Regions from separate parts of the Kitasatospora sp. NPDC058406 genome, predicted to be linked through region 1. Evidence: riboswitches for the same ligand, from Rfam matches in the RefSeq annotation. Region 1 holds a riboswitch; the other holds the start of a gene.
The links. Region 1 has a riboswitch for cyclic di-AMP ahead of ACFWOG_RS35945 (peptidoglycan DD-metalloendopeptidase family protein). Riboswitches for the same ligand answer to the same signal wherever they lie in the genome.
Positions count from the first base shown of each region.

Region 2: linked by a shared signal. The riboswitch ahead of ACFWOG_RS00465 (hypothetical protein) and the one ahead of ACFWOG_RS35945 (peptidoglycan DD-metalloendopeptidase family protein) in region 1 are both predicted to bind cyclic di-AMP.

Region 1 is NZ_JBHXKE010000291.1:3,035-8,329, forward strand. It holds gene ACFWOG_RS35930 (MarR family winged helix-turn-helix transcriptional regulator) at 1-413, shown strand, start outside; gene purB (adenylosuccinate lyase) at 594-2,024, shown strand; gene ACFWOG_RS35940 (MFS transporter) at 2,053-3,603, opposite strand; cyclic di-AMP (ydaO/yuaA leader) riboswitch at 3,914-4,075, shown strand; gene ACFWOG_RS35945 (peptidoglycan DD-metalloendopeptidase family protein) at 4,079-5,089, shown strand.
Region 2 is NZ_JBHXKE010000001.1:104,816-110,110, forward strand. It holds gene aceB (malate synthase A) at 1-64, opposite strand, end outside; gene ACFWOG_RS00455 (IclR family transcriptional regulator) at 247-1,062, shown strand; gene ACFWOG_RS00460 (hypothetical protein) at 1,330-1,854, shown strand; gene ACFWOG_RS00465 (hypothetical protein) at 1,897-3,156, opposite strand; cyclic di-AMP (ydaO/yuaA leader) riboswitch at 3,166-3,314, opposite strand; gene ACFWOG_RS00470 (MoaF N-terminal domain-containing protein) at 3,835-4,164, shown strand; gene ACFWOG_RS00475 (alpha/beta hydrolase) at 4,246-5,295, opposite strand, start outside.

The sequences.
Region 1 (5,295 bases):
GCGAGCTGATGGAGGCACTGGCCGCCGTCGGCGCCGCGTACTTCCAGGACTTCGCGGCCGCCGCGTCCCGGCACGGTCTCTCCTCCTCGCAGGCCAAGGCGCTCGGCGCCGTCCAGGAGCCGGTGCCGATGCGCGCGCTGGCCGGCCGCCTCGGCTGTGACGCCTCCAACGTGACCGGGATCGTCGACCGTCTGGAGTCGCTGGGCCTGGCCCACCGCGAGGCGGCGGCCGGGGACCGGCGGGTCAAGATCGTCGTCATCACCGAGCAGGGCCGGGAGATCCTGGGGCTGATCCGGGGCGAGATGAGCCGGACCCACCAGGCCATCGGGACCATGACCGACGAGCAGCGGGTGGCGCTGCACTCGGTCTGCGTCCAGGTGCTCCCGGTGCTCAGCGGCCGGGCGGCTCCCTGAGGCCTCCGCGACTCCCGGGGGCCCTCCGCGACTCCCGGGCGCGCCCGGCGCGACCGCTGCCCCCGTTTCCGTCGGCCCCCGGCCCGGCCCGGGCCGCTCCGTCCGGCCCGTCCGGCCCGTCCGCCGTGGCCGCCGGACCGGCGCGGTTCCGGCTGACCTCGGCTGTTAGGCTTGCGAAGCGTGAGCGCGAAGCCCCAGATCCCCAATGTCCTGGCCTCCCGGTACGCCTCGGCGACCCTGGCCCAGCTCTGGTCCCCCGAGCACAAGGTGGTGCTTGAGCGCCACCTCTGGCTTGCCGTCCTGAAGGCCCAGCAGGACCTCGGCGTCGAGGTGCCGGCCACGGCCGTCGCCGACTACGAGCGAGTGATCGACCAGGTCGACCTCGCGTCGATCGCCGCCCGCGAGCGGATCACCCGGCACGACGTGAAGGCCCGCATCGAGGAGTTCAGCGAGCTCGCCGGCCACGAGCAGATCCACAAGGGGATGACCTCCCGCGATCTGACCGAGAACGTCGAGCAGCTGCAGATCCGGCAGTCGCTGGAGCACGTGCGCGACCGCGCCGTGGCCGTCCTGGTCCGGCTGGGCCGTCTGTCCGCCCAGCACGCCGAGCTGGTCATGGCCGGCCGCTCGCACAACGTGGCCGCGCAGGCCACCACCCTGGGCAAGCGCTTCGCGACCGTCGCCGACGAGCTGCTGGTCGCCTTCCGCCGCCTGGAGGAGCTGATCGCCCGGTACCCGCTGCGCGGGATCAAGGGCCCGGTCGGCACCGCCCAGGACATGCTCGACCTGCTCGACGGCGACACCGACAAGCTCTCCGAGCTGGAGCGCCGGGTCGCCGCGCACCTCGGCTTCGACAACGTGCTCACCAGCGTCGGCCAGGTCTACCCGCGCTCGCTGGACTTCGAGGTGCTGACCGCCCTCGTCCAGCTGTCGGCCGCGCCGTCCAGCCTGGCCAAGACGATCCGCCTGATGGCCGGCCACGAGCTGGTCACCGAGGGGTTCAAGGAGGGCCAGGTCGGCTCCTCCGCGATGCCGCACAAGATGAACACCCGCTCCTGCGAGCGCGTCAACGGCCTGGCCGTCATCCTGCGCGGCTACGCGTCGATGACCGCCGAGCTGGCCGGCGACCAGTGGAACGAGGGCGACGTCTCCTGCTCCGTGGTCCGCCGGGTCGCGCTGCCGGACGCCTTCTTCGCGTTCGACGGTCTGCTGGAGACCTTCCTGACCGTCCTCGACGAGTTCGGCGCCTTCCCCGCCGTGATCGAGGCCGAGCTGGACCGCTACCTGCCGTTCCTGGCCACCACCAAGGTGCTGATGGGAGCGGTCCGCGCGGGCGTCGGCCGGGAGGCCGGCCACGAGGTCATCAAGGAGCACGCCGTCGCCTCCGCGCTCGCGATGCGCGCCGGCGCCCGGGAGAACGAGCTGCTGGACCGCCTCGCGAACGACGAGCGGATCCCGCTGGACCGGGCCGCGCTGGACGCGCTGCTGGGTGACCGGCTCTCCTTCACCGGCGCCGCCGGTGCCCAGGTCGCCGAGGTCGTCCGGCAGATCGAGGCGGTCGCGGCCGCCCACCCCGAGGCCGCCAAGTACGCTCCGGGCGACATCCTCTGACGTTCCGTCAGGCTGGTCCGGCGTCTCGTCAGGCGTCCGGCCGGGGCCCCGTCACCGTACCGGTGGCGGGGCCTTCGCCGTGCTCGGACGCCTCCGGCGCGTGGCCCGGATCCAGTGGCGGTGCGCCGGTGGCGCAGGCGTACCGGCAGTCCGGCTCGGCCACCGGGTGATCCTCCGGCGCCAGGACGTTGCCGTGCACGGTGACCAGCGCGGTCAGCCCGCCGGCCACCAGCAGCCCGGCGCAGATCAGCATCGCGGTGCGGAACGCCGCGTCCACCGAGGCCGGCACCTGGTAGGCGTCGCCGCTCAGCCCGGCCAACGACGGCAGGGCGGCGACCGCGAGCAGGCCGGCGGCCCGGGCGGCGGCGTTGTTCACGCCGCTGGCGATCCCCGCGTGCCGCACCTCCACCGCCGCCAGCACCGTCGCGGTCAGCGGTGCGACCAGCAGCACCATCCCGCAGCCCATCACCGTGACGGCCGGCAGCACGTCCGTCCAGTACGAGGCGTCGGGGCCGATCCGCAGCATCAGCAGCACGCCGGCGGCGCAGAGCAGCGGGCCGACGGTGAGCGGCAGCCGGGGCCCGATCCGCTTGCCCAGCCGTCCGGCCCGCGCGGAGAGCGCCAGCATCAGCACGGTGATCGGCACCAGGGCCACCCCGGAGACCAGGGGGGAGAAGCCGGAGACGATCTGGAGCTGCACGACGAGCAGGAAGAAGACCCCGCTGAACGCCGCGTAGACGGCGAGGGTGACCAGGTTCACCGCCGTGAACAGGCGTGACGAGAAGAGTCCGAGCGGCAGCATCGGCTCCGGCGTGCGGCGCTCGACCAGCACGAAGGCCACGCCCAGCAGCAGCCCGGCCGCCCCGGTGAGCCAGACCCCGGGGGAGAGGCCCTCCCCGGCGGCGGTCAGCGCGTAGGTGAAGGTCCCCAGGGCCACTGCGGCCAGCACCGCGCCGAGGACGTCGAACCGGCCGGTCGAGGACTCGTCCCGGCTCTCCGGCACGTGTCGGGCGGTCACCGCGACGACCAGCACGGCCAGCGGGACGTTCAGGAGGAAGATCCACCGCCAGCCCGGCCCGTCCACCAGCCAGCCGCCGAGGAACGGTCCGACCGCCGCCGACACCCCGCCGAGGCCGGACCAGAGGCCGACCGCGGCGGAGCGGTCCTCGGGGTGGAAGACCGCCTGGAGCATCGCCAGTGATCCCGGGGTGAGCAGGGCCCCGCCGACGCCCTGCACCGCGCGGGCGGCGACCAGCACCTCGATGGTGGGCGCGGCCGCGCAGGCCGCGGAGGCGACGGCGAACCAGACCACGCCGAGCAGGAAGATCCGGCGCCGGCCGTACCGGTCCCCGAGCGCGCCGCCGAGCAGGATCAGCCCGGCCAGGGTGAGCAGGTAGGCGTTGAGCGTCCACTGCAGGGCAGCGAGCGGGGCGTCGAGATCGGTCCCGATCCTGGGCAGCGCGACGTTCACGACGGTCCCGTCGAGCATCGCCAGGCTGGAGCCGAGCACCGTCGCCAGAAGTACCCAGCGACCCTGCGCGGTGCCCAACCGCAGGATGCCGGCCTCGGAGGTGGCCACGGCATGATCGTCCGCCCCGGGGGCCGACGTGACAAGGGTCACCGGGGGCGTGTCGGCGGATGGCTTTCCGTGAGTGATCGTGTGCGGACCGGTCCGGAAATCGGCGGAGGGTCGTGGATCAGTGGCACGCCGTGAATCGATTGTGTGCGTACTGTGCAGCCGATCATTCGGAGCGTGACGGCGGTCCGGTGTTTTGTTGCGAGTTCAAGAGATCGACATTGCTTCACTCGGACGGATGAGTTTTAGTTCAGCGACCGCCCGGCGTCAGCCCGGGTGGCCACCGGGTGGAACGCCTAGTCCTGCCGCTGCCCGGTGGTACGCAACGAACTCTGTTCGGCAGGAGCGGGGGACCCAAAGGTAAGTCGCCGGACCGGAATTCGCGGTCCGGCTTGGGGTGAAGCCGCCTAGATGCGGCCGGGCAACTCCAGCCCGAACCCGACAGCTCACCTCGTAGGCGTCGGAGAGGACATCAGCCATGGCCGCACAGGCTCGTCGTATCGCCCTGCCCCGCGCCGTCCGCATCGGTATCGCCACCGCCGTCACCGGCGCCGCCTTCGCCCTCCCGCTGGTCACCGCGGTGAGCGCCCAGGCCCACGAGGCTCCGGCCGCCAAGCCCCACCAGACCAGCACCTGGAACGGCGCCGCCAGCGTCGACGCCGCCCCGGCCGCCGAGACCGCCCCGGCCGCCGCGGCCGAGGAGACCTACAAGGTCGCAGGCGGGGACACCCTGTCGAAGATCGCCGACGCGAAGAACGTCCAGGGCGGCTGGGAGGCCCTGTACGAGCGCAACCGCTCGGTCGTCGGCGCCAACCCGAACCTGATCTACCCGGGCCAGCAGCTCGCACTCGGCGGCAAGGCCGTCGAGGCCGCCAAGCCGGCCGCGCCCGCCGCCAAGCCGCAGGTCTCGCAGGACTCGGTGAAGCCGGCCGCCAAGCCCGCCGCCCCGGCCGCGAAGCCCGCCGCCCCGGCCGTCAAGCCGGTCGCCCCGGCCGCGAAGCCCGCCGCGCCCGCCGCCAAGCCCGCGCCGGTCCAGGCCGCGAAGCCCGCCGCCCCGGCGCCGGCTCCCGTGGTCGCCTCCTCCGGCTACGTCGCCCCGCTGGCCGGTACCAAGCTCGGTACCGCCTACGGTGTCGCCGGTTCCATGTGGTCCTCCGGCCACCACACCGGTGTCGACTTCTCCGCTGCCACCGGCACCCCGCTGCGCGCCATCGCGGCCGGCACCGTGGTGAAGGCCGGCAACGGCGGCGCCTACGGCAACGAGGTCGAGATCAAGCTCGCCGACGGCAAGTACGCCCAGTACGCGCACCTGTCCTCGATCGCGGTGAAGGTCGGTCAGACCGTCACCGCCGGCCAGCAGATCGGCCTCTCCGGTGCGACCGGCAACGTGACCGGCCCGCACCTGCACTTCGAGATCCGCACCGGCTCGGAGTACGGCTCGGACATCGACCCGATCGCCTACCTGCGGGCGCACGGCGTCTCGATCTGATCGAGCACCAGAACCACCGCTGGGTGCGGGGTGAACGACCTCCCGGAATGGTCATGTCGGGTGACCGCTTGACCGGGTGATCGCCGCACCACCAGTGGATCCACGGGCGCGGGACACGCCCGTTGGGCCGGCCCGGTTCGCGAGACCTCCTCTCGCGAACCGGGTCGGCCTTTGTCGTTTACTCCCCCCGGGGGGGATCTTTCCGG
Region 2 (5,295 bases), on a different contig from region 1:
GCGGACCGGCGACAGTGACGACCGGAGCGGCGGGAGAGGCGCCGGGTCCCTGATCTGTAGCCATGAGCAGGACACTCCTAAGACAGTTGATCCTTGAGACGGTTGATCGGCAGGTGATCCGAACCCCGGCAAGCGGAGGACTTGATTCTGTAAGGTGGAGACTAGTTTCCGCGATACAGAATTTCAACGGTTTGTTGAGGAGATCGCCGAGACTGTACTCCTCCCCCGACAGCGAAGGAAACGCCGGTGGCCCCGACCTCCGACAGCCCGTCCGACAGAGCCTCCGACCGGGCCCCGGCCCCGGAGCGCGCCACCGGCGGCGTGCAGTCCGTCGAGCGCGCCTTCCACCTGCTGGAGGCACTGGCCGACTCCGGCGGCGTGGCGACGCTCAGCGAACTCTCCGCCTCCTCCGGTCTGCCCATGCCCACCATCCACCGCCTGGTTCGTACCCTCGTACAGCAGGGCTATGTCCGCCAGGACACGGCGCGCCGCTACACCCTCGGCCCGCGGCTCATCCGGCTCGGCGAGACCGCCGGGCGACTGCTCGGAAGCTGGGCCCGTCCCTACCTGGCCGAGCTGATGGAGGCCACCGGCGAGACGGCCAACCTGGCCGTGCTGGAGGGCGGCGAGGTGGTGTACGTCGGGCAGGTGCAGTCGCGGCGCTCGATGCGGATGTTCACCGAGGTCGGCCGCCGGGTGCAGCCGCACTGCACCGGGGTCGGCAAGGCGCTGCTGGCACAGCTGCCCGAGGAGGAGGCGCGCGCCGTCCTGGGCCCCAACCCGCTGGCCGCCCACACCCCGCACACCGTGACCGACCCGCAGGAGCTGATCCGCCAGCTCGCCGAGGCGCGCGAGCGCGGTTACGTGGTGGACGACCAGGAGCAGGAGATCGGGGTGCGCTGCATCGCGCTCGCCGTCCCCGGCGCGCCCACGCCGACGGCGCTCTCGGTCTCCGGACCGGAGGCCCGGGTCCGGGCGCTGGAGGAGCAGGCCGGATCCGCCTCGCTGGTGCCGGTGATGCACGAGATCGCGGCCCGGCTGGGACAGGTCCTGGCCCCCTGACACCGCCCCGCCGGAGGCCCGGCCAAGGCGCTGTCGGAGGCAGTGCCGGAGGCCGACCGTGCGGGACGTCGGAGCCGCCGCCCTCCCCTGCCCGGGTTCGCCCGCCCGGGCGACCCGAGGGCGGGTTGGCCCGGCCGCGGCGGACGGGTCGGTCACTGTGGATCGGGACGTGCCCGCGACGGCGCGGGGCGCACGAACGCAGAGGCAGGGTGAGCGGCGATGTCGCGCAGAGGGTCCGTACGGGGTTTCCTCGGAAGGTCGCTGACGGTGGGGTCCGCGCTGGTGGCGCTGGCCGCCGGACCGGCGTGGGCGTGTCCCGACGCCGACGCGACGGCGGGCACCGACCCGGGCAAGGAGAGCGCGGCGACGGCACCCGCGGCGCCCGCGACGCCCGCCGTCTCCGACTCGGACCTGGCGGTGGTCCGGCTGGACCCGGACGCCGCCGCGCCCGGCGGCACCACCACGGTGCACGCCTTCATCAGCAACACCGGCCCGGAGCGGACGGCCTCCGCGTTCACCGTCGTCGTCACCCTGCCGGAGGGGGTGACGGCCGAGGGGCCGTTCTTCCCGGAGAACTGCTACGAGTTCCAGAACGGCCACCGGGTGCGCTGCACCTTCCCGGCCGGGCTGGGGGTGTACCGCAGCGCGACCGCCCTGATCCCGGTCAGGCTCGCCACGACCGTCCCCCTCGGCAACCTGGAGGGCGGCTACGTCGCGGTGCGCGGCGACGACGACCACAACGAGGCCAACAACCGGCAGCCGTTCGCGATCGAGGTCGTGCAGACCGCCTGAGACCGCCCGCTCCTCCGGGAGCGGACGGTCTCGGGGCCGGTCCTAGCGGTAGACCCGGACGTAGTCCGCGGCGAAGGTGATCGGCGCGGTGCCCTGGGGCGCGGGGTGGTACTGCCCCGCGCTCAGGGACAGGTTGAGGATCAGGTACGCGGACCAGGTGGTGCCGACGCCCTTGCCGTCCGAGAAGACCTTGACCCCGTTGACGTACCAGTCGACGGAGGTGGCGCCGTAGTGGGTGCCGATGGTCACCCAGCCGTCCTTGGCTATCGCCTTGGCGTCCGTGTAGTACAGGTGACCCGGCTTGACGTGGTTGGTCAGTTCCAGCAGGTTCGGGTTGTCGGGGTGGTACTCGAAGGTGTCGATCTCCCCGTTGCCGTTCTTCCAGGTCCACAGCGCCGGCCAGGCGCCGGTGCCGGCCGGGAGCTTGACCCGGGTCTCGGCGTAGTCGCCGGTCTTCACCTGGAAGCCCTCGCCGGAGTACTCGGTGGTGAGCAGCCCGGTGTCCCAGGACTGCTTGCCGTTCTCCAGCTTGTTGGCGCCCGGCCTGGCGGTGAACGTGGCGGCGCCGCCGCCGACGGTGACGTTGTTCTTGTTCAGCCAGTCGAGCTTGTTGTCGTCGGGGTTGTGGTTGCCGTAGCGGTAGGCGCTGCTGCGGTCGCCGGTCCAGCGGGAGCCGTAGGCGATCGGGCCGCTGAACTCGTCGGACCAGGTGAGCTTCTTGCCCGCGACGGGGGCACCGGTGGCGGGGGGCGTCGTCGGGCTCGTGGTGGGGGGCGTGGTGGGGGGCGTCGTCGGCGACGGGGTGGGGGTCGGGCTCGGCGTGGCGGTGGCGGAGACCACCAGCTGCCGGGAGGGCAGGTTGTGCCAGGCACCACCGAGGTCCTGCCAGAAACCGAACTGGGTGTAGGTGCCGGCCGCCAGGGTGCGCGCACCGGTGGTGATCGACAGGCCGCTCGGGCAGATCTGCGCGTTGCTGACGTTGCCGGGGAAGTCGAGGTTGCGGCCGGCCGCGTCGCGGATGCCGACGCCGACGGTCTTGGCGGTGAAGCAGGCCGAGGAGTGGACGGCCAGCGAGGCGGTCGAGGCCTTGCCGGCGACCATGGTCGCCGGGGTGAGGGCGTCCTGGGTGACGGTGGGCGCGGTGGCGGCCTGGGCTCCGGTGAGGGCCGGGACGCCGAGCAGGCCGGCGCCGGTGACGGCGAGCACTCCGGTGGCGGCGAGGGCGGCGGTGCGGCGCCGGTGGGTGGGGCGGGCGTGGCGGGGCGCGTGGCGCCGGGCAGGCCGGTGCGGGGCAGGGGGCATGGCTGGGTCCTCTACGACGCCTGCGAGGTGAGCTGTCGGGTTCGGGCTGAGGTTGCCCGGCCGCCCGGGGAGCGGCTTCACCCCTAGCCGCGGTCCGGGCGCGGAGGCGCACGGACCGGGCACTGACCTTGGGTCCCCCGCTCCCGTCCGCTGTGGTGCTCGGGTGCCGACCGGCGGGTGGACAGGACTCGGCGTCCCGACGGCGGGAGTCCGCGACAGCGGACGCCCCTGCAGGCTAGGCAGGCCGCCGGGGACCGGACAACCTCGCACGGACGGTTGTCGCGCAGGTCACAGACCCGGCGTCCGCGGATGATCAACGCGCCTGCGGAGTTGATCAGTTGGGAGGAAGCTACGGATCAGGCCCCGGCCGGGGCCCTCCGGTCCGGGGCGGCACCGGCGCCGCGCTCCCGAGGAGCACCGCGGCCCGGTCGAGGAGGGCCGCCCTGGAGGACCGCCCGGGAGGGCAGGTTCCCCGGCCGGTGGCGGGGTGGAGCGGGAGGCGGCCGGCAGGAGGGCGCGGCAGGAGGACGTCCGGTGCGGGGCCCGGCCCGTCGGCCCCGGCCCCGTGCCCGAGTACGCCGCGAAAGACGGGGCGGTCGGATAGGTTGGGGATCCAACCGCGCCGGAACCGTCCGGACCGCACCGGGAACCGCATGAGAGACGAGGACCAGCCCCACCATGACCGCCCCCCTGCCCGGCTTCGCCGGCCGCACCTTCCTGTTCCAGGTCGACAACGGCGCAGCCTTCCGCAACGCCTACTCGGCCGACGGCAAGCGGCTGCGCTGGGAGGGCCTCGGTGAGTCGGCCGGCCAGTGGGAGGACGTCGCCCTGCACGTCGCCGAGGTCGGTCCGCAGCTGTACTTCGTCAGCTGGACCGAACAGAGCGGCATCACCGTCAGTCACGTCATGGACCTGGGCCGGATGACGGTCCGCGCGTTCTGGACGTACGAGGGCGAGGGCGGCCGGGTCGGCGAGCTGCACACCGGCACGCTGCAGTCCGTGGCCTGACGGCCGCCTGTCGGCCCCGGGCCACCGGGGACGTGCCGGCCGTCCTGGCCGTCCTGGCCGCCTGCCGATCGGGCCCGGTGGTCAGACCGTCCGGCCGGGAACCACCAGGTGCTGCGAGATCCACTCCAGCGAGGACGGGAGCAGCCTGCTCCAGGTCTCGAAGTTGTGGCCGCCCGTTTCCAGCATGCTGTAGGAGACCTTCATCGGGCTGCGCGTCGCGGCCACGAACGCCTCGGTCTCGCGACGGTAGTCGCCGTCGCCCTCCTTGGTGCCGGCCAGCAGCACGGCCACCTCGGGCTGCGGCAGGTTCTTGAGGCGCCACATCAGGTCGGCCTCGTTGCGGCGCTGCTCGCTGCCCTTGAAGAGGTCACCGGTGGTCGGGTCCTCGGCGGCCCGGTAGTAGCCGGAGAGCGAGACGGCGGTCGGGTAGACCTCCGGGTGGCGCATGGCGAGCTTGAGCGCGCAGTAGCCGCCCGTCGAGTTCCCCATGAACGCCCACGCCCGCGGATCGCCGGAGACCCGGTAGGTCGCCTGGATCGCCGAGGGCACGTCCTTGGTGAAGTACGTCTCGGACTGCGGGCCGCCCGGGACGTCCTCGCACTCGGTGTCCTGCGGCAGGGCCGGCGAGGGACGCACCAGCACCAGGACGGTCGGCTGCATCCGGCCCTCCTGGAGCAGCTTGAGCGCCGCGCCCGGGTAGTTCAGCCGGGTCACGAGGTTCTTGGCGATGCCGGGGAAGCCGGTGCTGACGACCAGCGCCGGGAACTGCTTCTGCTCGTACTCCGGCTGGAAGTACTGCGGCGGCAGGTAGACGTAGCCCTCGGTGGAGAGCCGGGTGGTGGCACCGTCGATGCGGATCTCACGGATCTCGCCGGACTGCTCGGGGTCACGGCCCAGTGCCCCGCCGCCCTTGACCTCGGCGTGCCCGATGGTCTCGACGCGCAGCCGGCCGGAGGCGTCCGCCTTGTTGTGGATGACCACCGGACCGCTGTCGCCGGTGCCCAGCAGGTCGTCCCAACTGCTGTAGAAGGCGAAGTAGTTGTTGGCGACCAGGCCGAGCGCGGCGAGCACGGTGAGCTGCGTCGCGCACAGCGCGCCGATCCGGCCGAGCACCGCCTGCCAGGTCCGCTT